Regions from separate parts of the Oceanisphaera sediminis genome, predicted to be linked through region 2. Evidence: predicted binding sites of a transcription regulator. Region 2 holds the regulator's gene; each other region holds the start of a gene.
The links. The regulator sigma-54, encoded in region 2, starts transcription at its own class of promoters, with help from an activator protein. The targets are predictions, from matches to a motif close to TGGCACNGTTTTNGCTT.
Positions count from the first base shown of each region.

Region 1: gbdR (choline metabolism transcriptional regulator GbdR) is a predicted target of sigma-54. The motif match lies at 6,024-6,040, and genes of this name have one in related genera.
Region 3: ABD827_RS06845 (superinfection exclusion B family protein) is a predicted target of sigma-54. The motif match lies at 5,931-5,947, and genes of this name have one in related genera.

Region 1 is NZ_BAABDS010000012.1:12,423-23,043, reverse strand. Features, by position in the region: gene ABD827_RS05390 (BCCT family transporter) at 1-1,488, shown strand, start outside; gene ABD827_RS05385 (GlxA family transcriptional regulator) at 1,549-2,574, shown strand; gene ABD827_RS05380 (gamma-butyrobetaine dioxygenase) at 2,598-3,776, opposite strand; gene ABD827_RS05375 (BCCT family transporter) at 4,191-5,813, shown strand; gene gbdR (choline metabolism transcriptional regulator GbdR) at 6,323-7,375, shown strand; gene ABD827_RS05365 (GIY-YIG nuclease family protein) at 7,493-7,783, opposite strand; gene ABD827_RS05360 (dipeptidase) at 8,225-9,205, shown strand; gene ABD827_RS05355 (DUF5943 domain-containing protein) at 9,235-9,765, shown strand; gene dgcA (dimethylglycine demethylation protein DgcA) at 9,969-10,621, shown strand, end outside.
Region 2 is NZ_BAABDS010000038.1:45,037-55,657, reverse strand. Features, by position in the region: gene mlaF (phospholipid ABC transporter ATP-binding protein MlaF) at 1-359, opposite strand, end outside; gene ABD827_RS12720 (KpsF/GutQ family sugar-phosphate isomerase) at 997-1,971, shown strand; gene kdsC (3-deoxy-manno-octulosonate-8-phosphatase KdsC) at 1,971-2,522, shown strand; gene lptC (LPS export ABC transporter periplasmic protein LptC) at 2,519-3,067, shown strand; gene lptA (lipopolysaccharide transport periplasmic protein LptA) at 3,036-3,566, shown strand; gene lptB (LPS export ABC transporter ATP-binding protein) at 3,569-4,294, shown strand; gene ABD827_RS12695 (RNA polymerase factor sigma-54) at 4,344-5,783, shown strand; gene hpf (ribosome hibernation promoting factor) at 5,808-6,095, shown strand; gene ptsN (PTS IIA-like nitrogen regulatory protein PtsN) at 6,098-6,544, shown strand; gene rapZ (RNase adapter RapZ) at 6,555-7,415, shown strand; gene ABD827_RS12675 (HPr family phosphocarrier protein) at 7,408-7,683, shown strand; gene mgtE (magnesium transporter) at 7,724-9,085, shown strand; gene pmbA (metalloprotease PmbA) at 9,222-10,562, opposite strand.
Region 3 is NZ_BAABDS010000019.1:18,400-29,020, reverse strand. Features, by position in the region: gene xdhB (xanthine dehydrogenase molybdopterin binding subunit) at 298-2,694, opposite strand; gene xdhA (xanthine dehydrogenase small subunit) at 2,687-4,132, opposite strand; gene ABD827_RS06855 (TetR/AcrR family transcriptional regulator) at 4,474-5,094, opposite strand; gene ABD827_RS06850 (GlcG/HbpS family heme-binding protein) at 5,287-5,718, opposite strand; gene ABD827_RS06845 (superinfection exclusion B family protein) at 5,996-6,568, shown strand; gene ABD827_RS06840 (bacterioferritin-associated ferredoxin) at 6,641-6,832, opposite strand; gene ABD827_RS06835 (protein tyrosine phosphatase family protein) at 7,105-7,530, opposite strand; gene tuf (elongation factor Tu) at 7,695-8,879, opposite strand; gene fusA (elongation factor G) at 8,943-10,621, opposite strand, start outside.

The sequences.
Region 1 (10,621 bases), on a different contig from region 2:
AGCTGGATTGAAACCACCTTCGGCTGGTACTACCTGGTCACGGTGGTGTTCCTGATCGCGACCTGCTTCTACATCGTGTTCAGCCGACATGGCAGCACCCGTCTGGGCGATGACGACACCCGACCCGAGTTCAGCAATTTTGCCTGGTTTTCGATGTTGTTTTCCGCCGGCATCGGCATCGGCATCCTGTTTTTCGGTGTCGCCGAGCCCATCTTCTATCTCGACAACAGCGGCGCCTTTGGCTACCCCAACAATCCCTACGCCGACATGGCCGGCGCCACCGGTCTCGGTTACGACCGGGCCGTCGATGCCCTGCGCGTTACCTTTTTTCATTGGGGCTTCCACGGCTGGGCGGTTTACGTCATCGTCGGCCTGTCGCTGGCCTATTTTGCCTACCGCAAGAAACTGCCGCTGGCGCTGCGTTCGGCCCTCTATCCCTTTATCGGCGATCGCATCTATGGCCCCATCGGTCATGTGGTGGATATGCTCGGCGTACTCGGCTGTGTCTTTGGCGTCGCCACTTCGCTGGGGCTTGGCGTCAGCCAGATGTCGGTCGGTCTGGAACGGCTGATCGGGGTCGACCCGGGTATCAACACCCAATTGGTGCTGATCGCCCTGATTTCCGTGATTTCCATTCTGTCGGCCGTGTCGGGCGTTCAGCGCGGCATCAAGATCATTTCCGAGTGGAACATCATTATTTCGGTGCTGGTTATCGGCTTTTTCCTGTTCGGTGGCCCGACCGCCTGGCTGCTGGGCATTTTTGCCGAATCCCTCGGTGATTACCTGGTCAACTTCGTGCAGATGGGACTCTGGTTCCCCGAAGAGGAAGGCCCTGCCAGCTGGCAGAATGGTTGGACCGTGTTTTATTGGGGCTGGTGGTTGGCCTGGGCACCCTTCGTCGGTCTGTTCATTGCCCGAATCTCCAAGGGCCGCACCCTGCGTGAATTCGTGCTCGGTGTGCTGCTGGTACCGACCCTGGTGATCTTTGTCTGGCTGGGTATCTTCGGTGGTACCGCGCTCTGGCAGGAACTGAACGCCGCGGGCGGCCCCGGCAATGCGGGTCTGATCACGCTGGTCAATGACTGGAACCTGCCGGCCGCGCTGTTTGCCAGCTCCGATGGCATTGCCGGTGAAGGCACCCTGGGCTGGATTATTTCGGCGCTGATGGTGTTCCTGCTGATGAGCTGGTTCGTCACTTCGTCGGACTCCAGCACCCTGGTACTGACCACCATACTGTCGCTGGGCAATGAAGAGCCGCCACAGCTGTTCCGGGTATTCTGGGGCATAGTGATTGGTCTGGTTGCCGCCGTGCTGCTGCTGGCGGGTGGCCTCAGTGCCCTGCAAACGGCGCTGATGGCCGCGGCCCTGCCCCTGAGTCTGGTCATTCTGGCCATGACCTGCGGGGTGCTGACATCTCTGTGGCAGGACTCGGGACAGATCCGCGCCCCAGGCACTGTGCCCGGAGTCTCAGAGCCCCAGAACGACTGACGCCAACCGGGCCTGCGCTGCACTTACTTTACGTAGCGCAGGCCCGTTTCAGGAGTTCACATGCAAGCATCCACACCAACCGGGACGGCGGCGAGCAATCCCGCCGCCGTCCCGCCCATATTGCACCCCGACGACGACGGCGTTATTACCGTCTCCTTCCTGCTGTTGCCGGAATACGCCATGGTGTCGCTGCTGTCGGCGATAGAGCCATTGCGCATCGCCAATCGCCTGGCCGGGCGGGAGCTTTATCGCTGGCAGTGCCTGAGCGAGAATGGCCAGGCCGTGATGGCCAGCAATCAGATGGCGCTGCAACAGCATCTGGATATGCACGCCGTCGACACGCCGCGCAACCTGTTTGTCAATGCCAGCTTTCACCCCGAACGTCATCAGAGCCGCCACCTTATTGACTGGCTGCGTCGGCTGAACCGGCGCGACTGCCTGCTGGGCGCGCTGGATACCGGTTGTCACCTGCTGGCTCGGGCCGGTCTTCTGAAAGGGCATCGCGTTACCCTGCACTGGGAAGCCGTACCGGCGTTCCAGGAAACCTACCCCGACATCCTGATCAGCCCGGAATTGTTTGAAATCGGCCGCAATCGCATCACCTGCGCCGGCGGTACCGCCGCCACGGACATGATGCTGCACCTGATCCGGCAGCAATCGGGCACCGCATTGGCGCTGCAGATTTGCGATCAGTGCATCAAGAGCGGCATACGGCCGCCTTCCGATCGGCAACGCATCGGCCTGCCGCGACAGCTCAATATCCATCATCCACGGCTGATCCGGGTGCTGGCGCTGATGGAACAGCATATCGAAACACCGCTGACCCCGGCGGAACTGGCCAGTAGCGCCTTTATCTCGCTGCGCCAGCTGGAACGGTTGTGCCGGCAATTTCTGGATACATCTCCCTCCGCCTACTACCTGACGTTACGTCTCGAACGGGCCCGACAGTTGCTGCAGGAGACGGATCTGAGTGTCTGCGAGGTCGGCAGTGCCTGCGGTTTTATCTCGGCGTCCGGTTTTTGTCGCAGCTACCGGCGTCACTTCAACATGACGCCCGGTGAACAGCGACGCCGTGGCGCCGGCTGATCCCCAAACCTGCATGGAGAAATTTACAGGGTGCGCTCCAGTACCCGGATGCGGGACAGCAACTCGTCACGATCGACATAGCAGCCCTGCAGGTGACGCTGACCCTGCTGCAGATCAAACGCCTGGCGGGCATGCAGCACGCGGCGGTTGTCGAACACCAGCAGGTCGCCGGGCAGCAGACGGTATTCAAACTGGAAACGGGGCTCTCGGGTCAGGCTGATAAAGGTGCGGTAGGCGCGATAGTGCCGCATGACCTGATCGGCCGGCACATCCAGCGGACCGCGCAAAAAATTGGCAAAACGCACCTCGATAACCGTGCCCTGACCGTCGAGCACCAGCGCCGGCCCGCGGAAACGGTAATCGCTGTGGCGATCCTTGTTGTAGAAGTCCATCGGCAGGCTGCTGAGGGCATCGAAGTCGTCGGGATACTGTTCACGCATGTGCTGGGCAATGCGAAAGCCGTCCACCAGAATCGACTCGCCCCCGAGAGCGTCATTTTTAAGACAATGCAGAAACTGTAATCCCGGCTGCAGTTCCCGCGTAGGCAAGTCGGTATGCAGCGGCAGACGCAGGTTGGTGTAGGCGGCGGTATTGGCGTCGGGTTTGGAACGCACATCGAACAGGGTGCCGAAATTGGTTTCCCGGATAAAAGAGATACGAGCGGCCACCTGCTGCAGCGTGCCGGGCGTGGTATCCGTGTTTTGCAGCAGGGAAATGCCGGCATCACGCAGCTGGCGCAGCCAGCTCAACAGCACGGCATCATTCTGCATCATGTCGGCGTAATCGTATCTGGCAAGACGGGTTGTGATGGAGTCTTTATCCCAGATATCGGGTTGCCATTGTCGGGCCTCCCGGGCCTGTTCGCTGTAGCAGTGGCTGCGTAACCAGCCGGGATGAAAGCGACTGACATGACCGTCAGTATCCCACTGGATATGCAGATAGCCTTCGTCCAGCTGCGCCTCTACCGGCCGAATAGACAACGGCACATCACAAATCTCGAACAGCTGCTCCCGGGTCAGGGACGACACGCAGCTGGTGCACGGGCAATTGTCCCGCAGCCACAGATAATGAAATTCGCTCTCGTGGCCATCGTCCCAGACCAGACGCAGAGAGTCCGGCCCCGTCTCGATACTCAGCGGCTGGTGGGTCACCGGATACGTGCCGTAGCCGGCGATGTCGAAGGTGGCGCTGTTGTCAATCATGTGGGGGTCTCCAACCTGGTGGCAGCTGTTCGGGTGACAGCATTGGCGACCATGTTAAGGCGAAACCCCGGTACGGTGATGTTGCCAGGTCGACAGGCTATAGGCATCAGGCGACAACCCGGGTGTCGGCAGATATGGCTCCAGTGGAGGATGCAGGACATTGCCCAAATAGATCACTGCCTGTCATGTCGCACTCGGAACAGTCGGTGGGCAGCAGGACGCCCAGGCATAAACCAATGTCGTATCGGGCATATTTCATACAGGGTTTAGCTGTTGTTATAGAGGCCGGTTTTTGCTCATAACGACAGCCCACTGCCGTTATGGACAAAATCTGTACCGGCAAGCGGCGGGCCTTCAGGATCTTAGGCCTCCGTTGCCGCTAGATGTTTATTAACCCGACGGAGATCTTGTCCTATGTTAGGCAAAGATGGACTTTTGAAAGGAATGAGCCCGGCGGCGACGATCAGTTCCATGATTATCGTTACCTTGTTTGTAATGGGAGGTGCCTTTTTCCCCGAGGCGGCCGCCACCCTGTTTGACGGCATATCGGGAGCGCTCCTCACTCACTTCAAATGGTATTACATCGCCATATTGTCGTTGATGCTGGTGTTCTGTGTGGTGCTGGCCTTCAGCCGTTTTGGCAGCCTGCGCCTGGGAGCCGATGACTCCCGCCCGGAATACAGCCTGGGTACCTGGTTTGCCATGTTGTTCAGTGCCGGCATGGGCACCGGCCTGGTGTTCTGGGCGATTGCCGAACCCATCTACCATTTTCAGAGCAACCCCTTCATTACCGAAGGCATGACGCCGGAGGCGGCCGAAGTGGCCATGCGCCTGACCTTCTTCCACTGGGGCCTGCATCCCTGGGCCATCTATGTGGTAGTGGGTCTGTCCCTGGCCTACTTCTCCTACCGCAAGGGGTTGCCACTGACCATTCGCTCCGCGCTCTATCCGTTGATCGGTCAGCGCATCTATGGCTGGATGGGTCACACCGTGGATACCCTGGCGGTGTTCGGTACCATCTTCGGGGTAGCGACCTCCCTCGGCTTCGGGGTGTCCCAGATCAATACCGGCCTGAATCACCTGTTCGGCATGGAAATCGGTACCAGCAGTCAGTTGATCCTGATCGCGGTGATCTCGCTGATTGCCACCGTGTCGGTGCTATCCGGACTGGGCCGGGGCGTAAAATGGCTGTCGGTGATCAACATGTGGTTGAGCGCCGTCATCCTGCTGTTCCTGCTGTGTTATGGCCCCACCCGTTACCTGCTGCTGAGCTATGTGCAGGGCCTCGGTGATTACCTGACCCATGTGGTTGGTCTGAGCACCTGGACCGATGCCACCAAAGACAGTCAGTGGCAGTCCTGGTGGACGGTATTCTACTGGGCCTGGTGGATGTCCTGGTCACCCTTCGTCGGCATGTTTATCGCCCGCATCTCCAAGGGGCGTACCGTGCGCGAGTTTATCTGCGGCGTGATGCTGGTACCGACCCTGCTCGGTCTGCTCTGGCTGACCCTGTTCGGTGGTACCGCCCTCTATCTGGAGCTGAACCATACGGTCACCAATGCGGCCGGAGAAGCGGTCGCGGCCGTGGGGCAGGCCGGTATCGTGACGGCGGTGGCTGATGACGTCACCTCGTCGCTGTATGCGACCCTGGAGCTGCTGGACGGCGGTACCATGGGTACCCTGGCTTCGGTGCTGGCAACCCTGCTGGTGGCGCTCTACTTCATTACCTCCGCCGACTCCGGCACCCTGGTGGTGACCACCATACTGTCGCTGGGCAATGAACATCCGCCGCGCGGTCAGCGGGTGCTGTGGGGCGTGGCGGTGGCGGCGGTGGCGGCCATCCTGATGCTGGCCGGTGGTCTCAAGGCAGTGCAGACCGCGGCCATTATCGCCGCCTTCCCGTTCTCGTTCGTTATCCTGGTAATGATGTGGGGCCTGTACCGCGGCCTGCACGAGGAGGTGCCGGTCACTCAGCCGGTGACGGTCGACACACCGGTCACCATAGAGGTGCCGGTGAAGGTGCCGCCGGCATCCTGACCGGTCATTGTTACCCTCATCCTGAGCGACATGAAATAAGGGGCGAAAGCCCCTTTATTATGCCTGTTATCGAAGCCGTGCTGCCCCCGGTTGGTGCAGTATCGGCCGTTCGGGCAGGCAGGATCGTGAAAAGTGACGATTTATTATAAAAAACCCTCGGCAAACAGCTGTTTGCCGAGGGTTTTTTTATCTTTTTTGAGCGTAAGAGAGTGGCGCGTATCTTGCTGGTGAGTAGTAAGGGAAGGTGTGATGTTTTCAGGCGCTTCCGGGGCAGGGCGGTGGCAACCGAGTCTGTGAGTTTGGCCACGATGACGGAATTATCATGGCTTGGTCACAAGTTATCACCGAACGCCTGAAAATTGCCGCTCTACAGGTTTCCGAAATCTCACTTATGGTATATGTTTCGCAAATGTGTTTATTTATTATTTAAATGAGCACTTTTTGTTATCGAGTTGATGTCGTGTTAACAGGATCCCGGTGAGATATTGCAGGGACCAGGAGCAAGCGCAATGAGCCAGATACAACGTGTTGGTTTCCTACTGATAGATAACTTCACCATGATTTCCCTTGCCTCGGCCATCGAGCCGCTGCGCATGGCCAATCAACTGTCGGGCAAGCCGCTCTATGAATGGGTGATGCTGACCGAAACCGGGGCACCGGTGCGGGCCAGTGATCATTTGCTGGTAACGCCGGATCACAGTATTCAGGACTGCGGTCATCTGGACATGATGATCCTCTGTGGTGGGGTAGGAGTGGTTAATGCCCGCAGCCGGGCCTTGCGTACCTGGGTGCAGCAGTTGGCCAGGCGCAAGGTCAAGCTGGGGGCGGTCTGCACCGGCAGTTATTTGCTGGCCGATGCCGGCGTACTGACCGGCTATCGTTGTACCCTGCATTGGGAATACATGGCGTCGTTCAAGGAAGCTTTCCCCAAGCTGGAAACCAGCAGCGCCCTCTATTGCATAGACCGGGATCGGCTGACCAGCAGCGGCGGAACCGTACCGATGGACATGATGCTGCACCTGATCGAAAAAGAGCATTCCAGCGCCCTGAGTACCGCCATTTGTGACATGTTCCTGTGCGAGCGTATCCGCGAGGGGCAGGAAGAGCAGCGGGTGCCGCTGCGCCATATGGTGGGCACGACCCAACCCAAACTGGCCGAGGTAGTGGCACTGATGGGGGCCAACCTGGAAGAGCCGATCACGCTGAATGAGCTGGCCTGCTACGTGGGCTTGTCCCGGCGTCAGGTTGAGCGACTGTTTCAGCGGCATGTGAAATGTTCGCCTTCCCGCTATTACCTCAACCTGCGCCTGACGCGGGCCCGGCAACTGCTGCGTCAGACCTCGCTGTCCATTATCGACATCGCCACCGCCTGCGGCTTTGTGTCTACGCCCCATTTCAGCAAATGTTACCGGGAGAACTTCGGCGTGCCGCCGCGGGATGACCGCAGCGGCAGAGCCAAGCCCAAACCGACGCTGGATACCCCCATACTGCCGGGTTTGGTCATGAACATGCAGCTGGACATGGCGCGGGGAGAGCCTACCTTCGCCTCGGTGACCCTGTAGCTTTTTCCTTGAAGTGAATTCCCATCTTATCGTCATGCCCGCGAAGGCGGGCATCCAGGGCAGGGAGCATCGGCCTGACCACGGTGTCCGGTCTGCTGGGGCGCATGGACTCCCGCCTTAAATGATGTCGGGCCACAGATCCCGCCAGTCAGGGTTGTGTTCTTCAATCAACCTTAGCTTCCAGGCGCGGTTCCATTTCTTGAGTTGTTTCTCGCGGCTAATCGCTGTGTACATATCCGCATGAAGTTCGAAGTACACCAATATATGTAATGCGTAGCGGGCGCTAAACCCGGCTACTTCTTCCTGCTTGTGTTGCCATATACGCTGTACCAGATTGCTGGTCACGCCAATATACAGGGTGCCGTTTCTATTATTGGTCAGCATGTAGACGGCGGGCTGTTTGGACATGGTGATAACCATTCTGAAAACGGTACTTCCAAGCTTAGCGATAAAATGACAAGCAACCGGCGTTCATGGATCTCGCTCCCAATATGTTTTTCTTCAAGGTTCCTTTTCACCCTTTCACCCTCGTTATGCCTGTTTTTCTTGTCATGCTCGCGAAGGCGGGCATCCAGGGCTGGGAGCATCGGCCTGACCACGGTGCCCGGTCTGCTGGGGCGCATGGACTCCCGCCTTCGCGGGAGTGACGAAAAGAAGTGCGGGAGTGACGAAAAAAGCGTGGAGTGACGTACTTTCGTGGCAGGGGTGACAGTGTCGTCACTGCAGTGACGTTTTTGGCTATGTGGTCGTCGTTTTCAGCCAGTGTACACACAGAGCCGCGGGCTAGACTGCCCTTGAATCCGGTGGTCTCCATGCCACCAGCCACATTTACTCAAGGAAGGTCTGGCCATGCAAAATGCAGCTGAACTACATAACCAGGCGGTCGTGATCGACGGCCTGATCATCGCCAACTGGGGGCGGGAACTGTTTGAAGACATGCGTCGTGGCGGGCTCACCGCGGCCAACTGTACCGTGTCGGTATGGGAAGGCTTTCAGGGCACCGTTAACAACATCGCCGCCTTCAACCGTCATTTCCAGGAGCATGCCGACCTGATCCGTCCGGTGCGCACCACCGCCGATATTCTCAAAGCCAAGGAAGAGGGCCGTACCGGCGTGATCCTCGGTTTCCAGAATGCCCATGCCTTCGAAGACCAGCTGGGTTATGTGGAAATCTTCAAGCAGCTGGGTGTGGGCATAGTGCAGATGGCCTACAACACCCAGAACCTGGTGGGCACCGGCTGTTACGAACGTGACGGCGGCCTGTCCGGCTTTGGCCGTGAAGTGGTGGCCGAAATGAACCGGGTCGGCATCATGTGCGACCTGTCCCACGTGGGTGCCCAGACTTCCAAGGAAGTGATTCTCGAGTCCAAGAAGCCGGTGTGTTATTCCCACTGTCTGCCGGCCGGCCTGAAGGACCACCCGCGCAACAAGTCCGACGAAGAGCTGCGCTTCATCGCCGATCACGGCGGCTTCGTCGGTGTCACCATGTTTGCCCCCTTCCTGAAGAACGGCATCAACTCCACCATCGACGACTATGTCGAGGCCATCGCCTATGTGATGGAGCGGGTCGGGGAAGATGCCATCGGTATCGGTACCGACTTTACCCAGGGTCACGATCAGAACTTCTTCGAATGGCTGACCCACGACAAGGGCTATGCCCGCCGTCTGACCCGCTTCGGCGACATCATCAACCCCGAGGGTATTCGTACCATAGGTGAATTCCCCAATCTGACCGAAGCCCTGCTGCGTCATGGTTTCTCTCCGCGTCAGGTAGAGAAAGTCATGGGCGGCAACTGGATGCGTGTGCTGAAAGACGTCTGGGGCGCATAAGCCATAACAAGGAAGCAAGGAGAATCACAATGTCAGTACATGCACCCGAAATGCCGATTGAAGTGAACAGTGAGACCGGCGTCTGGACCACGGACGCGCTGCCCATGCTGTATGTGCCGCGTCACTTCTTCGTCAACAACCACATGGCGATTGAAGAAGAGCTGGGCCCGGAACGTTACGCCGAAATTCTGTACAAGGCCGGTTACAAGTCTGCCTGGCACTGGTGCGAGAAAGAGGCCGAGTGTCACGGGCTCAGCGGTGATGCGGTATTCGAGCATTACATGAAGCGCCTGTCTCAGCGTGGCTGGGGGCTGTTTTCCATCGAAAACCTGGATATTGCCGCGGGCACCGCCCGGGTACGGCTGGATCATTCCGCCTTCGTCTACCAGTACGGCAAGGTGGATCGCATGGTGGATTACATGTTTACCGGTTGGTTTGCCGGTGCCGTGGACCAGATTGCCGAAAGCCAGGGGTTGTCGGTGCGCACCGTCGCCCGCCAGACCCAGAGTGGCGCCCAGACCGGCTGTGATTACGGCCTGTTCGAGGTCAGCCCGATTTAAGGTGCGCCGCCTGCGCTTGGCGGTAGAAGGTGTGACACGCCGACACGCCGTAAACCCGTCCATGGGGGCTCCACTGCGCCATCCCTGGCGCAGAGGGTCGGCTTAGTCATCACCTTCCACCGCCTGCGTGGTCATCGCGACAGGATAGTAGTTATCGGCGGGCCGGTTGCCGGCCGCCAGACAAGTCAGCAGAGGGATCCAGGATGGGACAGTTCGACGCCTTGCTTCAACCCATGAATATCAACAAACTCACCATCCGTAACCGGGTAGTGAGTACGGCCCATGCCGAGGTGCATGCCACCGACGGCGGCATGACCACAGAACGTTACGTCAAATATTACGAAGAAAAGGCCAAGGGCGGCCTGGGCCTGGCCATCTGCGGCGGCTCCAGCGTGGTGTCCATCGACAGCCCGCAGGAATGGTGGAGTTCGGTCAACCTGACCACCGATAGCATCATCCCCTATTTCAAGAATTTGTCTGAGGCCATGCACAGGCATGGCGCCAAGATCATGATTCAGATCACCCACATGGGCCGACGTTCCCGCTGGGACGGTTATAACTGGAGCACCCTGCTGTCGCCTTCTGGCATCCGCGAGCCGGTGCACCGCGCCACCTGCAAGACCATAGAGCCGGAAGATATCCAGCGTATCATCGGCGATTACGCCCAGGCCGCCCGTCGCGCCAAGGAAGGCGGGCTGGACGGCGTTGAAATTTCCGCCGTGCACCAGCACCTGATCGATCAGTTCTGGAGCCCGCGGGTCAACAAGCGCACCGACGAGTGGGGTGGCAGCTTCGAAAATCGCATGCGCTTCGGCCTGGAAGTGATCAAGGCGGTGCGTGCCGAGGTGGGTCGCGA
Region 2 (10,621 bases):
GTACGAATCATGGCTTCCGGCAGGCCGCTGTGCTCGCGCAGCGGAAACGCCACGTTGTCGAATACCGACATGCCGGTGAACAGGGCGCCGCTCTGAAACAGCATGCCCATGCGCTGGCGCACCTGATAGAGACGGGAGCGGCCCATAGCGGGAATCGATTCGCCATCAAACAGCACATCACCGCTGCTCGGCTTTATCTGGCCACCGATCAGGCGCAACAGGGTGGTTTTACCGATACCGCTCGGGCCCATGATTGCGGTGATTTTGCCTTTCGGGATCTGCAGATTAATCCGGTCATACAGGGTCCGGTCGCCATGGCTGAAGCAAAGATCCCTGATTTCGACGAGGCTCTGGCTCACACTGATTCCCCAATGAAAAGAAGGAATTGTATGAGTTCCCCGCAGGATGGGCAACCAAGCCGACGGCTTTTCCTTTGCCGATGCGCCATTCCCTGTCTTCTTATACCAATCCCACTAAACAAATGATCTATTTCATTTTTGTATAAAAGTCGAACAAAGGGCCCGCTCCGCCGACTCGCCGTGAATCCCTCCCTGGAGGCTCAGCCGCGCCATCCATGGCGCGGATGGTCGGCTGAGCAGATCCCTTTGTCCTCCTAGATGCAGCAGAGTCGCCTGTTGGTGCTGCTTTCGGGCAACTCGATGCTCGAGAAGAGGCAACAGAGATCGATTCCCACGACCGTGAAATGCCAGGGACGGCATTTCCGAGCCCCCATGGGGCAGCTTGCTGCCATATATCTTTGCTGGGTAATGGACCGAATATCCAGTGAATATTCGCAGCCGTTGCCCGGCAAAGATGGCTAGCCCAGTGGCGTGTCGTGGGAGGCGGCTGTGTTGCCTCTGATCTGAGGCCTTAATATGATCAGATCATTAGGGGTTGGTATGAGACGCCTCTCAGCCCCCTACCGTTTTTGTTACACCAGTCGCTTATCGGCACAAGCTTTTCTATAATGGCGCCGCCTAAGGTGTGGAGAAAGCTATGACTGCAGAATTTGATTATCGGAAAACCGCCAAGCAGGTACTGGATATTGAAAAGGCAGCCATCGATGGCCTTTATCAATATCTGGACCAGGCTTTCAATCATGCCTGCCGGCTGATGTTCCAGTGTCCGGGAAAAGTCATCGTGACCGGCATGGGTAAATCCGGGCACATCGCCCACAAGATTGCCGCCACCCTGGCCAGTACCGGCACGCCCGCCTTTTTCGTGCATCCGGGCGAGGCCAGCCACGGGGATCTCGGCATGATCGGCAAGGACGATGTGGTGCTGGCCCTGTCCAACTCGGGTGAGAGCAGCGAAATCATTTCTCTGCTGCCGGTGCTCAAGCGCCGCGGGCTGCCGTTGATCTGTCTGACCGGCAACCCCGCCTCCACCATGGCACGAGAAGCCAACGTGCATCTGTGCACCCGGGTGGAGCAGGAAGCCTGCCCGCTTGGCCTGGCTCCGACCGCCAGCACCACCGCCGCCCTGGTGATGGGCGACGCCCTTGCCGTTTCCCTGCTGGAAGCCCGCGGCTTTACCGCCGATGACTTCGCCCTCAGTCACCCCGGCGGCGCCCTCGGCAAGCGCCTGCTGCTGCGGGTGGGCGATGTGATGCACAAAGACGATCAGGTACCGAAAGTCGGACTGGACACGCTGATTATCGACGCACTACTGGAAATCGGCCGCACCGGTCTGGGCTTTACCGCCGTGGTCGATGACCGGCAAAAACTGGTGGGTATCTACACCGATGGCGACCTGCGCCGCACCCTGGATCATAAAATCGATCTGCATCACACTTGCATCGCACAGGTGATGACCCGCAGCTGCACCACGGTACACGCCGCCATGCTGGTGGCAGAAGCGGTCAATCTGATGGAAGAAAAGAAAATAAGCGGTCTGCTGGTGCTGGATGAACAACAGCATCCAGTGGGCGCCTTCAACATGCACGATCTGTTACGGGCAGGAGTGATCTGATGGAACAACCAAGCCTTTACGGCCCGGTGGCCGGCGACGTCTGGCAGCGGATGGCCGGGATAAAACTGCTGATCTGCGATGTGGACGGCGTGCTGTCCGACGGCATGATCTATCTCGGTAATCAGGGTGAAGAATACAAAAGCTTCTGCACCAAGGACGGTTTCGGCATCAAGGCGCTGCTCAACGCCGGTATTCAGGTGGCGGTAATCACCGGGCGGGACTCCCGCATCGTCAGCGAGCGCATGGCTTCACTCGGGGTCACCCATGTTTATCAGGGTCAGAGCGACAAGATACACAGCTATCGCGCCCTGCTGGATACCCTCAAGTTCGGACCGGAGCAGGTCGCCTATATTGGCGATGACGTGGTCGATTTGACGGTGATGCTGGACTGTGGCCTGGGCGTGGCGGTGGCCGATGCTCACCCGCTGGTGCTGCGACAGGCCGACTATGTTACCCGCATCGACGGCGGCCGAGGCGCGGTGCGCGAAGTATGCGACCTGCTGCTTGAGGCGCGGGGCGAGCTGGAACAGGCCAGGGGCATGAGCCTGTGAGCCGCCAGATCTGGTGGTTTGGTGGCCTGTTTCTGGTCGCGCTGGTCTGCTGGCAGTGGTTTCGGCCGGTCACCGATGCCCCGGTCAATCAGCAGGATTATCAGCCGGATTTTATTGCCAAAAACCTGCGCAGCGTGCAATACAACCAGCTGGGTCTGCCCTACCGCGGACTGGATGCGGAATATGCGGAGTACTACCAACCGCTGGCCATGACCCTGATGGAAAAACCTGTTATCTTGCTCTATTCGCCCGATGGCCAGCCCCAATGGCGGCTGAGCGGTGACGAGGGCATGCTCAACACCAATGATAACGCGGTACTGAACGGCACCGTGGTCGGCCGGGGGCTGCAACCGGATGCCCTGGTGAGAACCCTGACCACCGAATATCTGGAACTGGATTTTATTAAGAATCAGCTGCGATCCAACCGGAACGTACAACTGAACAGCCCCACTTATCAGGCCCAGGGCCAGGGGCTGCTGGGCAAGCTTGATCAACAAACGGTGGAATTACTGCATGAAACCCGGGCAACCTACTTTACTCCTTAGCATCGGTGGCCTGCTGGCCCTCGGCCTGAGTCTGGCCGAGGCCAAAGAGGCAGACTTCAACCAGCCGGTGACCATCGATGCCGGTCGTCAGCTGGTGGAGCTGGTCGACAACAAGGTCACCTTCAGCGATCGGGTCGTGGTCAAACAAGGCACCATGGATGTGCAGGCCGACAAACTGGTGGTGATCCGCAACGACCAGGGCCTGCAATCGATGACCGCCCACGGCGCACCGGCCACCTACTATCAGGTGCTCGACAGCGGCCAGCCGGTCAAGGCCGAGGCCCGGGAAATCCACTACGATATGAAGGCACGCACCATCACCCTGCTGAAGGAAGCGAAGCTCACGCAAAACGACAATATCGTGACCGGCTACCGAATCCGCTACCATATCGACAAGGAGCAGATGGAAGCCGAAAGCCAGGGCGGAAAAGACCGCGTCACCACCATTTTTCTGCCCGAACAACTGCAGGACATAAATAAAAAAGAGACGCAGAACTGATCATGGCAACACTGAAAGCCCGCGGGCTGCAGAAAAGTTACAAGGGCCGCCAGGTGGTGGCCGATGTCAGCCTGACCGTCAACACCGGTCAGATCGTCGGCCTGCTCGGTCCCAACGGCGCCGGCAAGACCACCTCCTTCTACATGATAGTGGGCCTGGTACAGCGCGATGCCGGCAGCATCACCATCGACGAACAGGACATCAGCCATGAGCCCATGCATGTGCGAGCCCGGGCCGGTATCGGTTACCTGCCCCAGGAAGCGTCCATTTTTCGGCGCCTGAGCGTGGCCGACAACCTGATGGCGGTGCTCGAAACCCGCCAGGATCTGGATGCCGCCGGCCGCGACGAAAAAATGGAGCAGTTGCTGGAAGAGTTCAATATCACTCATATCCGCGACAGCGCCGGCATGAGCCTGTCCGGTGGCGAGCGCCGCCGGGTGGAAATAGCCCGGGCGCTGGCGGCCGATCCGCGTTTCATTCTGCTGGATGAGCCCTTCGCCGGGGTCGATCCCATCTCGGTGATCGATATCAAGAAAATCATCCTGCACCTGCGTGATCGCGGCCTGGGCGTGCTGATTACCGACCATAACGTGCGTGAGACCCTCGATGTCTGCGAACGGGCCTACATTGTCAGCCACGGTCATCGTATCGCCGCCGGCACACCGACCGAAATACTCGCGAACGAGCAGGTCAAGAAAGTCTATCTTGGTGAACAATTCAGCCTCTGAGCTGGCCCGCTGAAGACCCATGCGGTTGACATAGAAGGACTTTTCTACAATGAAGCCAACTCTTCAGTTACGTCTGGGGCAGCAACTGACCATGACCCCCCAGCTGCAACAGGCCATTCGCCTGCTGCAGCTGTCGAGCCTGGAGCTGCAGCAGGAAATTCAGCTGGCCCTGGAAAACAATCCCCTGCTGGAGCAGGAAGAGCCGGACAGCATAGAAGTGGCCGACGGTGGCAGCGACGAGCAAATGGCTGCCGATACCTCCATGGAGCAAAGCCAGCTGTCCGACGAACTGCCGATGGACACTCATTGGGATGATATCTATACCGCCTCCTCCGGCAGCAGTGGTAACGGCGGCCTGCCCGAAGGAATGGAAGATACCGTCTATCAGGGAGAAACCACCGAAACGCTGCAGGATTACCTGCTGTGGCAGATGCAGCTGACCCCCTTTAGTGAAACCGATCAGGCCATCGCCCTGGCCATTATCGACGCCATCGATGACGCCGGTTATCTGACCCAGGATCTGGAAGATATCCTCGCCGCCGTCTCCGGTGGCGACCAGGAAATCGAGGCAGACGAGGTGGAAGCGGTGTTGAAGCGCATTCAGCACTTCGACCCTGTCGGCGTCGCCGCCCGCAGCGTGCAGGAATGCCTGCGCATTCAACTCGAGCACTTTCCCGCCGACACTCCCTGGCTGAACGAGGCCCGTCTGGTGCTTGAGCAACACATGGATCTGCTCGGCAACCGGGACTATCGCACCCTGCAACGTAAAACCAGGCTGAAGGAAGAAGAACTCAGGGATGTGCTGGCCCTGATCCAGCAGCTGGAGCCCAGGCCCGGCAACAGCGTGATTCAGAGCAGTTCCGAGTACGTGATCCCGGATGTGGTGGTGACCAAACGCCAGGACGTCTGGGTTGCCGAACTCAATCATGACGCCATGCCCAAGGTACGGCTGAATCAGACCTACGCCGCCATGGCGCGCCAGCCCAGAAACAGTGAAGACGGCCAGTTTATTCGTAACCATTTGCAGGATGCCAAATGGTTTATCAAGAGCCTGGAAAGCCGAAATGAGACCTTGCTCAAGGTTGCCAATTGTATTGTTGAACAACAACAGGCATTCTTTGAGTACGGGCCCGAGGCCATGAAGCCGATGGTGCTGAATGATGTGGCCGAAGCGGTGGAAATGCACGAATCCACCATCTCCCGAGTGACCACGCAGAAATTCATGCATACCCCCAGAGGGGTGTTCGAGCTGAAGTATTTTTTCTCCAGCCATGTGGGTACCGACAGTGGCGGAGAATGTTCGTCGACGGCAATTCGCGCCCTGATCAGGAAACTGGTCGGTGCGGAAAACCCGGCCAAGCCACTGAGCGACAGTAAAATTGCCCAGTTGCTGGCCGAACAGGGGATACAGGTGGCCAGGCGGACCATCGCCAAGTACCGGGAGTCGCTGGCCATCCCCCCTTCCAATCAGCGTAAGCGCCTGATGTAAAGGCAGATCTAGAAGGAAGACGATATGCAAATAAATCTGACTGGACACCATGTAGAAGTCACCGATTCCCTGCGTGACTATGTGAACAGCAAGTTTGCCCGACTGGAGCGTCACTTCGACAACATCACCAATGTACACGTCGTCCTCACCCTGGAAAAATTGCAGCAGGTGGCCGAAGCCAAAATGCATCTCAGCGGCGGTGAAATTTTTGCCAACGCCCAACATGACGACATGTACGCCGCCATCGATGGCTTGATCGACAAGCTCGATCGCCAGATCATCAAACACAAAGAGAAGCTCAAGCAAAAATAACCATGGAAGTCGCCGACATACTGAGCAGGGACTGCACCCGCAGTGCAGTCCCCTGCACGAGCAAAAAACGAGCTCTCGAAATCATCAGCGAGCTGGCCGCCCTGCATCTCGATATCAGCAGCCAGCAGCTGTTCGACTGCCTGCTGGCCCGGGAAAAAATGGGCAGCACCGGCATCGGCAACGGTATTGCCATTCCCCATGGCCGTATCAGCAATGACAACCAGGCGACGGCGGTGCTACTCACCTTTGCCGAGCCGGTGGAGTTTGATGCCATTGACAATCAGCCCGTAGGCCTGGTATTCGCCCTGCTGGTACCGGAACAAGAATGTAAGCAGCATCTCAAGACGCTGTCATTGATTGCCGAAAAGCTCAGCAACAAACAGGTCTGCAAGCAGTTGCGCCAGGCCGGCAGCGATGACGAGCTCTATCACATCATGGTGTCTTCCTGAGGAGAACAATATGCAGCTGGTGATCGTCAGTGGTCGTTCGGGCTCGGGTAAAACCGTGGCCCTGCGTGTGCTCGAGGATCTGGGTTATTACTGTGTCGACAACCTGCCCGTCGAGCTGCTGCCCGAGCTGGTACAGATGCGTCGGCGCGAACCCGGTGAGGTGGCGGTCAGCATCGATGTACGCAACCTGCCCGACAGTGCCGACAAACTGGAAGCCTGTCTGGCCGACATCGGCGCCATGGAAGGGGTCAGCCTGTCCAGTATTTTTATCGACGCGGACAATGCCGCCCTGATCCGTCGCTTCGGCGACACTCGCCGGCTGCACCCCTTGTCTCGTCACAGCCTGACCCTGGACGAAGCCATCCGTCAGGAAACCCACCTGCTGGCGCCTCTGTCTTCCACCGCCGATCTGCGTATCGACACTTCCGATCTCAGTATTCACGATCTGAGCGAAATTATCCGCGCCCGTATTCTCGGCAAGAAGGAACGGGAACTGAACTGGGTATTCGAGTCTTTCGGCTACAAATACGGTATTTCTCAGGATGCGGATTTCGTGTTCGATGCCCGCTTTCTGCCCAACCCCCACTGGATAGCCGAGTTGCGCCCTTTCAGCGGCCAGGACGAGCCGGTCGCCAGCTACCTGAGCAGCCAGCCCGAGGTCACCAAATACCTGTGGCAGATTGAAAACCTGCTGGTCACCTGGATGCCGCACCTGGAACGCAACAACCGCAGTTACGTGACCGTCGCCATCGGTTGTACCGGTGGCAAGCACAGATCCGTGTATATCGTCGAGCAGCTCGCACAGATATTCCGGCAAATGGGCAAAAGCGTACAACTGCGCCACCGGACCCTGGAAAAGCAACATGACTAGAATCGAGCGGGATCTGCAAATCGTCAACAAGCTCGGGCTCCATGCCCGAGCCGCCATTCAGCTGGTACAGTTAACCCAGCAATTCGATGCCACCGTGACCGTTTGCAACCAGGAAAAACAGGCCCCGGCCAACAGCGTCATGGGCTTGCTGATGCTGGAAACCGCCCAAGGGCACGCCATTCGCGTCGTTGCCGAAGGGCCGGATGCAGAAGCAGCCATGAACGCCGTCTCCCGCCTGGTCGCCGACCGCTTCAACGAATCAGAATAATTCCCCTATCGCCTTCCCCCCGCAGAAGGCTGGAGTCCGGATGACAGAATCATTAGAAAAGCCAAGAACGCAGGATCATCTGGACACCATTACCCAGGCGCTGAACAGCGGCATGTTCGTGCACGTTCGCCGCATGCTGCAACAGATGCGCCCCGGCGACGTCGCCTGGCTGCTGGAGTCCTCTCCCTCTCCCAGTCGCAAGGTATTGTGGCAGCTGATCGACCCGGATGAATACGGCGAAATCCTGGAAGAGCTGTCGGAGGAAGTCAGAGACGGCATCATCCGGCTGATGGATCCGGGCAAACTGGCCGCCGCACTGGAAGACATGGAGTCGGACGATCTGGCCTATGTACTGCGGGATCTGCCCGAGCAGCTGTTCAATCAGGTACTTACCCAGATGGATGAGCAGGATCGGCAGCGGGCCCAGCAGGCGCTGTCGTATCCGGAAGACACCGCCGGCTCCATCATGAATACCGAGTTCATCACCCTGCGGGCCGATGTCAGCATCGAGGTGGTACTGCGCTACCTGCGCCTGCATACCGAACTGCCGGAGGGCACCGATACGCTTTATGTGGTCGATCAGAATAACCGGCTGCTGGGCGATATTTCCCTCGCCAGTCTGGTGGTGCAGGATCCGGCCACCACGGTTGCCGAGGCCATGGATACCCAGGTGGAAGCCATACCGCTGACCATGACCGACACCGACGTGGCCAACCTGTTCGAGCGTCACGACTGGCTGTCGGCGCCGGTGGTCGATGAGGACTATCAGTTGCTGGGCCGTATCACCATCGATGACGTGGTGGACATCATTCGAGAGGAAGGCGAACACTCGATGATGGGCATGGCCAAGATGGACGATGACGAAGATACCTTCGCGCCGGTACTGACCAGTGCCCGCCGTCGTTCCATCTGGCTCACCGTCAACCTGGGCTCGGCCCTGCTCGCCGCCAGCGTCTCCAACATGTTCGAGGAAACCCTGTCACAGCTGGCTACTCTGGCGATTCTGATGACCATAGTGCCCTCCATGGGCGGTATCGCCGGCAATCAGACCCTGGCATTGGTGATCCGCGGCATGGCGGTCGGCCATATCGGCGACAGCAACGCCCGTTGGCTGCTGACCAAGGAAGCGCTGGTGGGGCTGTTCAACGGTCTGCTGTGGGCGGTGATGGTGGCGGTAGTGGTGAGTCTGTGGAAAGGCAGCTGGGAGATAGGCCTGGTACTGGCCTCGGCCATGTTTATCAATCTGTCGGTCGCGGGGCTGGCCGGCGCCGCCATTCCGCTGGTGATGCGCAAGCTCAATATCGACCCGGCGCTGGCCGGCTCCATGGCCCTGACCACCGTCACCGACATCGTCGGTCTGTTCTCCTTCCTGGGTCTCTCGACCCTGATCCTGCTGCACTGACCGGGAATAGGGAATAGCAGTAGATTGGCGATAAGCGCAGCTCCCAACCCAGGCTCCTGGTAAGAAGGAGGGAACGGGAACTGGTGATTAGGGACTCGCTCCCGAACTTCCAGTCCCTAATCCCAATTCCCTGCAGTTACTGTCCGGCGATTTTCATCTCGTCGATCAGTACAGAGCCGGTCTGCAGGCTGGAACGGGTTTCCACGTCGGTGCCGATGGCCTGAATGCCCGCAAACATCTGCTTCAGATTACCGGCGATGGTGATCTCTTCCACCGGATAGGCGATTTCGCCGTTTTCCACCCAGAAACCGGCCGCGCCACGGGAATAGTCACCGGTAACGATATTCACGCCCTGGCCCATCATCTCGGTTACCAACAGACCGGTACCCATCATCTTCAGCAACTGCTCCAGGCTCTGGCCGCTGTTCGCCACCGTCCAGTTGTGAATACCGCCGGCGTGTCCGGTCAGCGCCATGCCGAGCTTGCGGGCCGAATAGCTGGTCAACAGGTAGGTTTTAAGCTCACCCTTTTCGATGATGTGGCGCTCTTGAGTACGCACCCCTTCGTTATCAAACGGCGAGCTGGCCAGCCCCTTGTGCAGATGCGGCTGTTCGTGAATGTCGAACCAGTCGGGGAAAATCCGCTCGCCCAGCGCATCGAGCAGAAAGGAAGACTGGCGATACAGGTTACCGCCGCTGATCCCCATCACCAGATGACCGAACAGGCTGGCGGCCACATCCGGATGAAACAGCACCGGCGCCCGGGTGGTGTCGATTTTACGACCGCCCAGGCGGCCCAGGGTACGGCTGACCGCTTCGTCCGCCACCTGCTCGGGCGTCCAGAGATCCCCGAAGCTGCGCGCCGAGGTATAGCCGTACTCCCGCTGCATGTCGCCATCCTGCTCGCCGATCAGCACGCAGCTCATGCCGAAGCGGCTACCGGCGTAACCCTTGATGAAGCCGTGACTGTTACCGTAAACCTTGATGCCCAGATTACTGGAAAAGCTGGCGCCGTCCGACTGCTTGATACGAGGATCCCGGCCCAGCGCCTGCTGCTCGCAGCGCAGGGCCAGTTCGATACCGTCGGCAGGCTCAAGCTGACGAGGAAAACACAACTCAAGCTCCGGTGCATCCCAGGCCAGGGTATCGGCATCGGCGATGCCGGCGAAGGGATCGGCGGTGGTATAACGGGAAATATCCAGCGCCGCCGCCACGGTGCGGGTGATGGCATCGGGGCGCAAATCGGACGTGGAGGCCGAGCCCTTGCGGCCATCCCGGTAGACGGCGATCCCTAAGGCACCGTCCTTGTTGAACTCGATATTTTCCAGTTCACCGTTACGGGTGTTGACCGAAAGCCCGGTCTGCTTGCTGATGGACACTTCGGCGCTGTCGGCGCCCAGTCGTTTGGCGCTGTCCAGGGCCTGCTCTACGGCCAGCTCTAGCTGGCGCTGTTCGGTTTGAATTTCTGCTGGGGTCATGATTCACATCGCTGGCTCAGTTTGGAGTTAGCATAACAGACCCCTGCGCGCCTTGGGAG
Region 3 (10,621 bases), on a different contig from region 2:
GGACATGTCATCCCTGGCATGTCACGGTCGGCGGAGCAGATCCCTCAGCCCTCCCTTGGTGACGGAGTCGCCTGTTGGTCTAGTCCGCTGGCAGCTCGAGTGTCAAGGAGAGGCAACAGGGATTGCCTCGGCCGACCATCACATGCCATGGCCGGAAAATGCTCCTGCCGTTCCGGCATTTTCGCCATCCATGGCGATCAGATGGCATGTGTGAGCGTTACAGGGAAGTACTTGTAGCAGGTCGGAAGAGGCAACCCTGTTGCCTCTTGAGCACCTAAGTCCGCTACTGAATACGCCTTACTTAGCCAGCACTTCCTCGGTCACGGCTTCGTCCTGTTCCACCAGCGCCTGCATCTGCTCCACCGCCCACAGCACCCGTTCCGGCGTGGCCGGTGAGTCCATGTGCGGATATTTCCGGTAATCCGACACGCTGGCCACCGCGTCTTTCAGCGCACACCACACCGAGATGCCAAGCATGAAGGGCGGCTCGCCCACGGCCTTGGAGTGGAATACGGTGTCTTCCGGGTTCTTGCGGTTTTCTACCAGCTTGACGCGGAAGTCGAGGGGGGTGTCGGCCACCGCCGGTATCTTGTAACCCGCCGGACCGTTGGTCATCAGCTTGCCCTTGTCATTCCACACCAGCTCTTCGGTGGTGAGCCAACCCACGCCCTGAATGAAGGCGCCCTCGACCTGACCGATATCGATGGCCGGGTTCAGCGAGTCACCCACGTCGTGCAGTATGTCGGCACGCAGTATCTTGTATTCGCCGGTCAGGGTGTCGATGATCACCTCGGAACAGGCGGCACCGTAGGCGAAGTAGTAGAAGGGACAGCCGGATCCGCTGGCATGATCGTAATAGATCTTCGGCGTCTTGTAGAAGCCGGTACTGGATAGCGAAATCTGGTTGAAGTACGCCAGCTGTACGAATTCCTGGAACGACAGTATCTGGTTGCGCACCCGCACGACGTTGTTCTTGAACACCACTTCTTCCGGGCTGACCTGAAAGTGCCCCGCCGCCCAGTCGATCAACCGTTGCTTGATGATCTGCGCCGCATTTTGCGCCGCCTTGCCGTTCAGATCGGTGCCACTGGACGCCGCCGTGGGCGAGGTGTTGGGCACCTTGTCGGTATTGGTGGCGGTGATCTGGATACGATCGATGTCCACCTGAAATTCTTCCGCCACTATCTGGGCTACCTTGATGTTCAGCCCCTGCCCCATCTCGGTACCGCCGTGGTTGAGATGGATGCTGCCATCGGTGTAGATATGCACCAGGGCGCCGGCCTGGTTGAGGAAGGTGGCGGTAAAGGAAATACCGAACTTCACCGGGGTGATGGCGATGCCCTTCTTCAGAATCGGGCTCCGGGCGTTGAACGCCTTGATCGCCGCGCGCCGGCTGGCGTATTCGGAAGACAGCTCCAGATCCGCCACCAGCTCGTGAATAATATTGTGCTCCACCGGCTGGTGATAATGGGTAACGTTGCGGTCGTCCTTGCCGTAGAAGTTGATCTTGCGGATCTCCAGCGGATCCTTGCCAAGCTTCGAGGCGATCTCGTCCATCACATGCTCGATCGTCATCATGCCCTGGGGACCACCGAAACCACGATAGGCGGTGTTGGAGGCGGTGTTGGTCTTGCAGCGGTGGCCGATAACGGTAGCGTCACCCAGATAATAGGCGTTGTCCGAGTGGAACATGGCCCGGTCGACAATCGAGGACGACAGATCCGGCGAATAGCCGCAGTTACCGGCGACGATGATTTCCGACGCCTCGATGCGGCCGTTATCATCGAAGCCGATCTTGTACTGGTTGAAGAAGGGATGACGCTTGCCGGTCATCGTCATGTCTTCGACCCGCGGCAGACGCATCTTGGTGGGGCGACCGGTGAGCCGTGCCACCACCGCCGCCATGCAGGCGGGTCCGGCAGCCTGGGTTTCCTTGCCGCCGAAGCCGCCGCCCATGCGGCGCATGTCGATCACCACCTTGTGCATCGGCACGTCCAGCACGCCGGCCACCAGCTTCTGCACCTCGGTCGGGTTCTGGCTGGAGGTAAACACCATCATGCCGCCGTCTTCGGTGGGCACCACCGAGCTGACCTGGGTTTCCAGATAGAAGTGTTCCTGGCCGCCGATATGCAGGCTGCCCTCAATCACATGCTTGGCGCGCTTTAGACCGGCGGCGGAGTCACCCCGTTGCTGCTTGTGGCTTTCGGTCACGAACAGCTCTTTTTCCAGCGCTTCTTCCACCGACAGCACCGGCGGCAAATCTTCGTATTCGACAATGGCCGCCATCGCCGCCTTGCGTGCGGTTTCCAGATCTTTGGCCGCCACCGCCAGTATCGGCTGGCCCAGGTATTCGACCTTGCCGTCGGCCAGCAGCGGATCGCCGGCCAGTACCGGGCCTATATCCAGCTCCCCGGGCACGTCTTTGGCGGTAATGGCGATGGTTACACCGTCAAACCGGTAGCAGGGAGCCACATCGAGTCTGGTAATACGGGCATGGGCCCGCTCCGACAGCCGCGCATACAGATGCAGCTGATTGGGGAACTCCAGCCGGTCGTCGATGTACTGGGCCTCACCGGCCACCTGCATGGCGGCGCTGTCGTGGGGCACGCTCTTGCCCACGCCGGTTTGCAGGCTCTGTTTGACCCGCTCCATCATCTCGTCGATGGTCAGTGTGTTCATTGGCTTGTTAGACATAAGACGTCACCCTGGTTTCCAGTTTCAGGCTCTGCTGCTCGATAAAAAACTTGTAGAGCAGGTTGCTGGCGGTTTTGCTGCGGTATTCCTTGCTGGCCCTGAAGTCGGACAGCGGCTCGAAATCACCGGTCAGCGCCTGCATCGCCGCCTTGACGGTGGCGTGATTCCAGGACTGGCCGAGCAGGGCCTGCTCGCAGGCAGAGGCACGTTTGGGTACCGCCGCCATGCCGCCGAAGCCGATGCGGGCATCGGTCACCACGCCGCCTGCAATGGTCAGATTGAAGGCGCCACACACCGCAGAAATATCGTCATCCAATCTTTTGGACAACTTGTAGACTCTGAAGTGCTGATTGGCCTTCGGTTTGGGCACGATGATCTGCTCGATAAACTCGCCCTCTTCCAGCGCGGTCACCTTGTAGCCGAGGAAATAGGCTTCGATGGGCAGCTCCCGACGACGGTCGCCCTTACGCAGCACCAGGCGGGCATCGAGCGCCATCAGCACCGGCGGTGCATCACCGATGGGCGAGGCGTTGCCGACGTTGCCGCCCAGGGTGCCCTGATTACGGATCTGCAGCGAGGCAAAGCGGTGCAGCAGCTCGCCGAAGTCGGGAAAGACCCGACTCAGCGCCTCGTAACTGTCGCTCAGGCTGCGGGCCGCGCCAATCACCAGCTGTTGGTCGTCTTCTTTCAGCTGTTTCATGTCGGCCACATTGCCCACATAAATCATCTTCGGCAGTTCGCGGTAGAACTGGGTCACTTCCAGCGCCAGGTCGGTGCCGCCGGCCAGCAGACGGGCACCCGGATGCTGAACCAGCAGCGCCGCCACTTCATCACTGCTGCTGGGCGAGTAGCACACCTTTCCGTTTCCGTTAAGGGTAACCAGGGTATCGGTCTGGATCTGATCGAGCCGGGCCAGCACCTCGGACTCGTAGCGGGAAAAATCATCGGCCAGTTGCGGTTGTTCGGCGATGGCCCTGGCGGCATCGACGATGGGGCGATAACCGGTGCAACGGCACAGGTTGCCGGCCAGGGCCTCGAGAATGTCGTGCTTGTCGGCCGAGGGCTTGTTCTTGCTCAGGGCAAACATCGACATGATGAAACCCGGAGTACAGAAGCCACACTGGGAACCGTGAAAGTCCACCATCGCCTGTTGTACCGGATGCAGGCTGCCGTCTTGCGACTTGAGGTCTTCCACCGTGATCAGCTGCTTGCCGTGCAATGTCGACACGAACGTCAGGCAGGAATTCACCGTTTGATAACGGATGTGCTCGCCTTCGCGTTCGCCCAGCACCACGGTGCAGGCGCCGCAGTCACCGGATGCACATCCTTCCTTGGTGCCGTTTTTACCCACGCGAGTGCGCAGATAATTGAGCACCGTCATATTGGGCGACAGGTCTTTTTCCTCCCGCACCTCCTGGTTAAGCAGAAACTTAATCAAGGCTTGCCTCCTTCAGCGAGTACATCGCACACATTACCGACCAGCGGAATAATAATATCTTCATGTGTAATTAAAGTTAAACCTGACCAAAGAGTCAACAAATATTTTACCGACGGATAACCTGAATCTTGCATCAGGGGCCGTTAATCCATTGTCACCAATGAGTATTTATCAGGCATGTGCTCAGGTTACGGCGGCGAGTTTTTTCGTCCTTTATATAAAGTGTAGCGGGAACGGCGCCAGATAACGGCGGGTGAAAAGAAGTCATGACAGATGAAAAAAATGACGTCAGTACAAGGTACTGACGTCATCGAGGTCGCAAGGTAACAGGCAAGTCGTTATCAGGTGGTTGGCAGGGATTGTACCTCACAGCCGCCAATCACCAGCCGGGTAATCAATTGAGCGGCCCGCTCGAAGTCCTGCTCGTCCAGCTCCTGCTTGCCCAGTGCCATGGTGATCTGCCAGTTGAAGTCCGCATAGGTCTGGGTCGAGGCCCAGATGGCGAACAGCAGATGATGAGCATCGACCGGTGCCATCAGCCCCTGCCCCATCCAGTCGGTCAGTTTGGCGCTCAGGGTGCGGGTCTGCTCACTCAGGCGCGCTATGATGTCTTCCGGCAGATGCGGGGCGCCATGCATGATTTCATTAGCAAACACCTTGGAGGCGTAGGGGTAGTCTTTCGAAATGATCAGCTTGGATTTGATATAGGCCGTCAGGGCCATGACCGGATCCCGATACTCGATAAAAGGTGCCGAGGCCGCCAGTAAAGGCTCGGTCACGCTCTCCAGCACGGCGCGATAGAGTTTTTCCTTGCTGCCGAAATAATAGTAGATATTGGGTTTCGGCAGCTCCGCCAGCACGGCGATATCGGCGGTCTTGGTGGCGGCGTAACCGTTTTCGGCAAAAACACGGCTGGCGGCGCGGATGATGATTTCTTCGTTTTTAGCTCTGATCCGGGACATACTGATTTTCAGGCTCCAGGCCATAAAATAAGAAGTGATATTGACTAACCATACCCGAGTTCCGGTCGTAGTTCGGCAAAAAACGCAAAAAAAAAAGCGCCCACACTGGTGAGCGCTGAAACGAGTAACCAAGGTTACCCCTCGACCAAAACAACAGGTTTACTTATCAGGCTGACTGCCTGAAACCGAGATTCAGGCGCAATCTGCTACCAGCTCGGCCAGCTTGACGCCAGCAACGGCGCAAGCTTCATCGACATCGGGTTGATCACCGCTGATGCCTACCGCACCCAGAATCTGGTTCTGTGCATCACGGATCAGCACGCCACCCGCCGCCGGAATGATATTGCCCCCCGCCATCACGTTAACGGATGCCATAAATGCCGGTCTGGCGGCGGCCACGTCTGCCAGACCGCGAGAACTGCGGCCCAGCGCAACCGCGCCCCAGGCTTTGCCGGTGGCAATATCGGGGCGCAACAGGCTGGAGCCGTCCTGACGCTGCAGCGACACCAGACGGCCGGCATTATCCAGCACGGCAACGGTGAGCGGCGCAGCAGAGACTTCCAATGCGTGCTGCAAGGCACCACGTGTGATGGTCAGCGCCTGTTCAAGTGTAACTGTACTCATTTACCTGGACTCCCTGTCTACTGTAACAATAGAGGTTATTTGAATACTAATAAAACACAAAATACACACAATGTTAAGATATTTTGTACACACTTAACGTAAAGGTAATTTATTTATCACTTATTTACGCCAAGCAAGCCCCTGCACGTCAGCCACCCGCCCAGCCTCATATCTGCCAGATGTCATACCCGCCATGGCACTTGCCTGGCTCATGGCACGCACTTTGCTTTAATGCTTGCTACTTCAGACGGGTGCGTCCGGGATTGTGGAGAAGAAGATGCTGGATTTAAGACAGGTTTCACCGCTTAACTGGTTTATGTGCTGGCTGCTGCTGAGCTGCATGCTGGTGACACTGCTGCCAGAACAGCTGTTTTCCGGTGCTTTCGGTCTCTGGCTGAATGACTATCGGCTGCTGTTTGTATTGGGTATGGTGGCGTCTGCGTCTTACTTTTTATCCCACGCCGCCGTTATGCTGTTTCAGCATGTGTTTTATCGCAAGCAGCGCTTGATGCAACAGAAGCTGCTGAAGGAATTACTGGACTACCTGGACGCCAGCGAAAAGGCGGTGCTGCGCGAGTTCGTACTGCAACGGAAAAACGTCATAAAATTGCCGGTCACCGAGCCGGCCGTCAAAAATCTGCTGGAGCAGGGCATTCTGACCTATGCCTTCGGTGAACCCGGAGAAGCAGGCCTCAACGCCATCAAGCCCTTGATGATTACCATAGCCGCACGGCCCCTGCTCACCTTCAAGGTGCTGGGTTTGAACCCCACGAACATGACCGACGAACAAAAGCACCTGATCCTCAACAACCGCCCCAAGTACGCCTACAAGCAACTGGACAGACACTGAATCGGGTTTTGATTCTTTTGCCCAAACGCAAAAAAGCCCCTTGCGGGGCTTTTCATGGCGGGTTGATGAGGTTCAGGCCACTTCATAGTACAGCTGTGCCTTGGCATTTTCTTCTGCCAATATGGCCAGGGCAACCGGGATGCATTTGCCACATTGGGCCCCCACACCGAGTTCCTGTTTCAGATCTCTGAATTCGGTGTTGCCTTCTGCCACCGCCGCACGCAGCTGGCTGTCGGTAATGCCCTTGCACAAACACACATACATTGATGAACCCTCCGCGTTAATGCGGTAAATCTAAATGATATGAGTTATCAATGCAAGTCATAATTCGTTGAAAAAAGCGCCTCAAATCACATATTCAGGCTGTATCGTCACCCCGCTCCAGGCCTGATACGGGGTCAGAAAGGGGTCGCCGCTCAACTCGGCCAACATGGGCCTAGCCGGTGACTGCATCACAATCGCTACCGTCCTAGGATTCTGCCACAGGGTGGCCTTGTCATCACCTGGCAGCCGACTGAAAGCAACAGCTGCATCACTTAGCGCTTGGCTGATGCGACGCTCAGACGCGGTGCCAGAGCCGACAGGTCATAACCGGCAGCGGCGGCAAGCCCCAGCAACTCTGCCGCCGGCTTTTCAGCAGCCTGAGCCAACGCCCACAGAGTAATGGAACGGGTGCCGGTTCGGCAGAAGGCCAGTACCGGTTCGTGACCGGCCAACGCCTGACCAAAGTCGGCTACCGCCTCATCGGTAAAGTGACCGGAAGAGATAGGGATCCAGTGCCAGTCAAAGCCTTGCGCTCTTGCCTCGGCCGCCAGAGCCTCCGCCGCCGGCTGCCCTTCAACCTCGCCATCGGGCCGGTTGCAAATCAGCGTCTGGTAACCCAGCGCCTTTAACTGCGATAAATCGGCTGCGGTCACCTGGTCGGCAACCGAGAAAGAGGAAGTAACCGGTTTGATGTCCATATAACACCTCGGTGAATTGACTGAATGGCTCAGATAGCAACATCGCTAACCGCAGATTGCAAACCAATAACATTAGCACATGTTGATGTTATTGGTTTGCCGTCGCGCCCCCAAACGAAAAAAGGAGGCCGAAGCCTCCTTTTTCGTGCAATCAAGAAACGTTATTACTTAACGATCTTGGCTACAACGCCGGCACCTACGGTACGGCCACCTTCACGGATGGCGAAACGCAGACCGTCTTCCATCGCGATAGGAGCAATCAGGCTAACAACCATTTTGATGTTGTCGCCAGGCATAACCATTTCAACGCCTTCCGGCAGTTCGATGGTACCGGTCACGTCAGTTGTACGGAAGTAGAACTGGGGACGGTAGCCTTTGAAGAACGGAGTGTGACGACCGCCTTCTTCCTTGGACAGCACGTATACTTCGGATTCGAAGTCGGTGTGCGGGTTGATTGAACCCGGCTTGGCCAGAACCTGACCACGCTCAACGTCTTCACGCTTGGTACCACGCAGCAGAACGCCTACGTTCTCACCAGCACGACCTTCGTCCAGCAGCTTGCGGAACATTTCAACGCCGGTACAAGTGGTCTTGATGGTATCTTTGATACCAACGATTTCCACTTCTTCACCAACTTTAACGATACCGCGCTCAACACGACCGGTAACAACGGTGCCACGGCCCTGGATAGAGAACACGTCCTCGATCGGCAGCAGGAAAGCACCGTCAACGGCACGCTCGGGCTCGGGGATGTAGGAATCCAGAGCATCGGCCAGTTCGATGATTTTCTCTTCCCACTGTGCATCGCCTTCCAGGCCTTTCAGAGCAGAGCCCTGGATAACCGGAATGTCGTCGCCCGGGAAGTCGTACTCGGACAGCAGTTCACGAACTTCCATTTCTACCAGCTCGAGCAGCTCTTCATCGTCAACCATGTCACACTTGTTCATGAACACAACGATGTAAGGTACGCCTACCTGGCGGGCCAGCAGGATGTGCTCACGAGTTTGCGGCATAGGACCATCGGTCGCAGCAACAACCAGGATAGCGCCATCCATCTGAGCAGCACCGGTGATCATGTTTTTAACGTAATCGGCGTGTCCAGGGCAGTCAACGTGAGCGTAGTGACGAGTGTCAGTGTCGTACTCAACGTGAGAAGCAGCGATGGTGATACCACGCGCTTTTTCTTCAGGAGCGTTATCGATCTGGTCGAATGCGCGGGCGGAACCGCCGTTCTTTTTGGCCAGCACGTTGGTGATGGCAGCAGTCAGAGTGGTTTTACCGTGGTCAACGTGGCCGATAGTACCTACGTTTACGTGCGGTTTGTTACGTTCAAATTTTTCTTTAGACACGGACTAGTCCTTCCTAGTTTGATCCCACCCATTATAAGGATGGGGAGTTTAAACAAAGATTAGTTAACCTTTACGAGCAATAATCGCTTCAGCCATGCTGGCAGGTACTTCGGCGTACTTGGCAAACTCCATGGAGTAAGAAGCACGACCTTGCGACTGTGAACGCAGGTCTGTAGCGTAGCCGAACATTTCAGACAGCGGCAACACGGCATTAATAACCTTGCCGGAGGGGCCATCTTCCATGCCTTCGATGATACCACGACGACGATTCACGTCACCGATAACATCACCCATATACTCTTCCGGCGTCTCTACTTCAACCTTCATCACAGGTTCAAGCAGCACGGGATTACATTTCATGAAGCCCGCTTTAAACGCCATAGAACCGGCGATTTTAAAGGCCATTTCAGAAGAGTCAACATCGTGATAAGAACCATCGTACAGAGTGACCTTGATGTCTTCGATCGGATAACCCGCCAGAACGCCCTGCTTCATCTGTTCCTGAATACCCTTGTCTACTGCCGGGATGTATTCCTTGGGAATAACACCACCGACAACGGCGTTCTCGAAGATGTAGCCGGTACCTTCTGCCTGCGGCTCGATCTTGATCCATACATGACCAAACTGACCACGGCCTCCGGACTGGCGTACGAACTTGCCTTCCTGTTCGATGCTGTCACGGATACTTTCACGGTAGGCAACCATGGGTTTACCCACGTTGGCTTCTACCTTGAATTCACGCTTCATGCGGTCAACGAGAATATCCAGGTGCAGCTCGCCCATACCGGCGATGATGGTCTGCCCCGATTCTTCGTCGGTCCATACGCGGAAAGACGGATCTTCCTGCGCCAGACGACCCAGTGCCAACCCCATTTTTTCCTGGTCGGCCTGGGTTCTGGGCTCAACAGCCACGGAGATAACCGGTTCCGGAAACTCCATCCGCTCCAGAATGATAGGCGCGTTCGGGGCACACAGGGTGTCACCGGTCGTCACGTCTTTCAGACCGATAGCGGCGGCGATGTCACCGGCACAAACGGATTTGATCTCTTCACGCTTGTTGGCATGCATCTGGACGATACGACCGAAACGCTCACGCTTGCCCTTGACCGAGTTCAGCACGGCATCACCGGTGTTAACCACACCGGAGTACACGCGGAAGAAGGTCAGGTTGCCCACGAACGGGTCGGTCGCAATCTTGAACGCCAGTGCAGAGAAAGGAGCGGCGTCGTCGGCCGGACGTGTGTCCGGCGTTTCGCCGTCTGCTTTCAAACCACTGATGGCGTGAACTTCTACCGGCGACGGCAGATAGTCAATCACCACGTCCAGCATCGCCTGTACGCCCTTGTTCTTGAACGCAGAGCCACAGGTGACCAGGATGATTTCGCTGTTCAGCACGCGACTACGCAAAGCAGCTTTGATTTCCGCTTCCGACAGCTCGCCGCCTTCCAGGTACTTGTCCATCAACTCTTCATTGGCCTCGGCTGCAGCCTCAACCAGGTTCTGATGCCATTCGTCGGCCAATTCCTGCATGTCGGCAGGAATGTCTTCGTAGACAAAAGTGGTACCGTGGTCTTCTTCACTCCAGTTGATGGCCTTCATCTTGATGAGGTCAACAACGCCGGTGAAGTGTTCTTCTGCGCCGATCGGCAGCTGAACAGGGACAGCTACGCCCTTGAGGCGTGACTTGATCTGCTCAACCACCCGCAGGAAATTGGCACCGGTACGGTCCATCTTGTTGACGA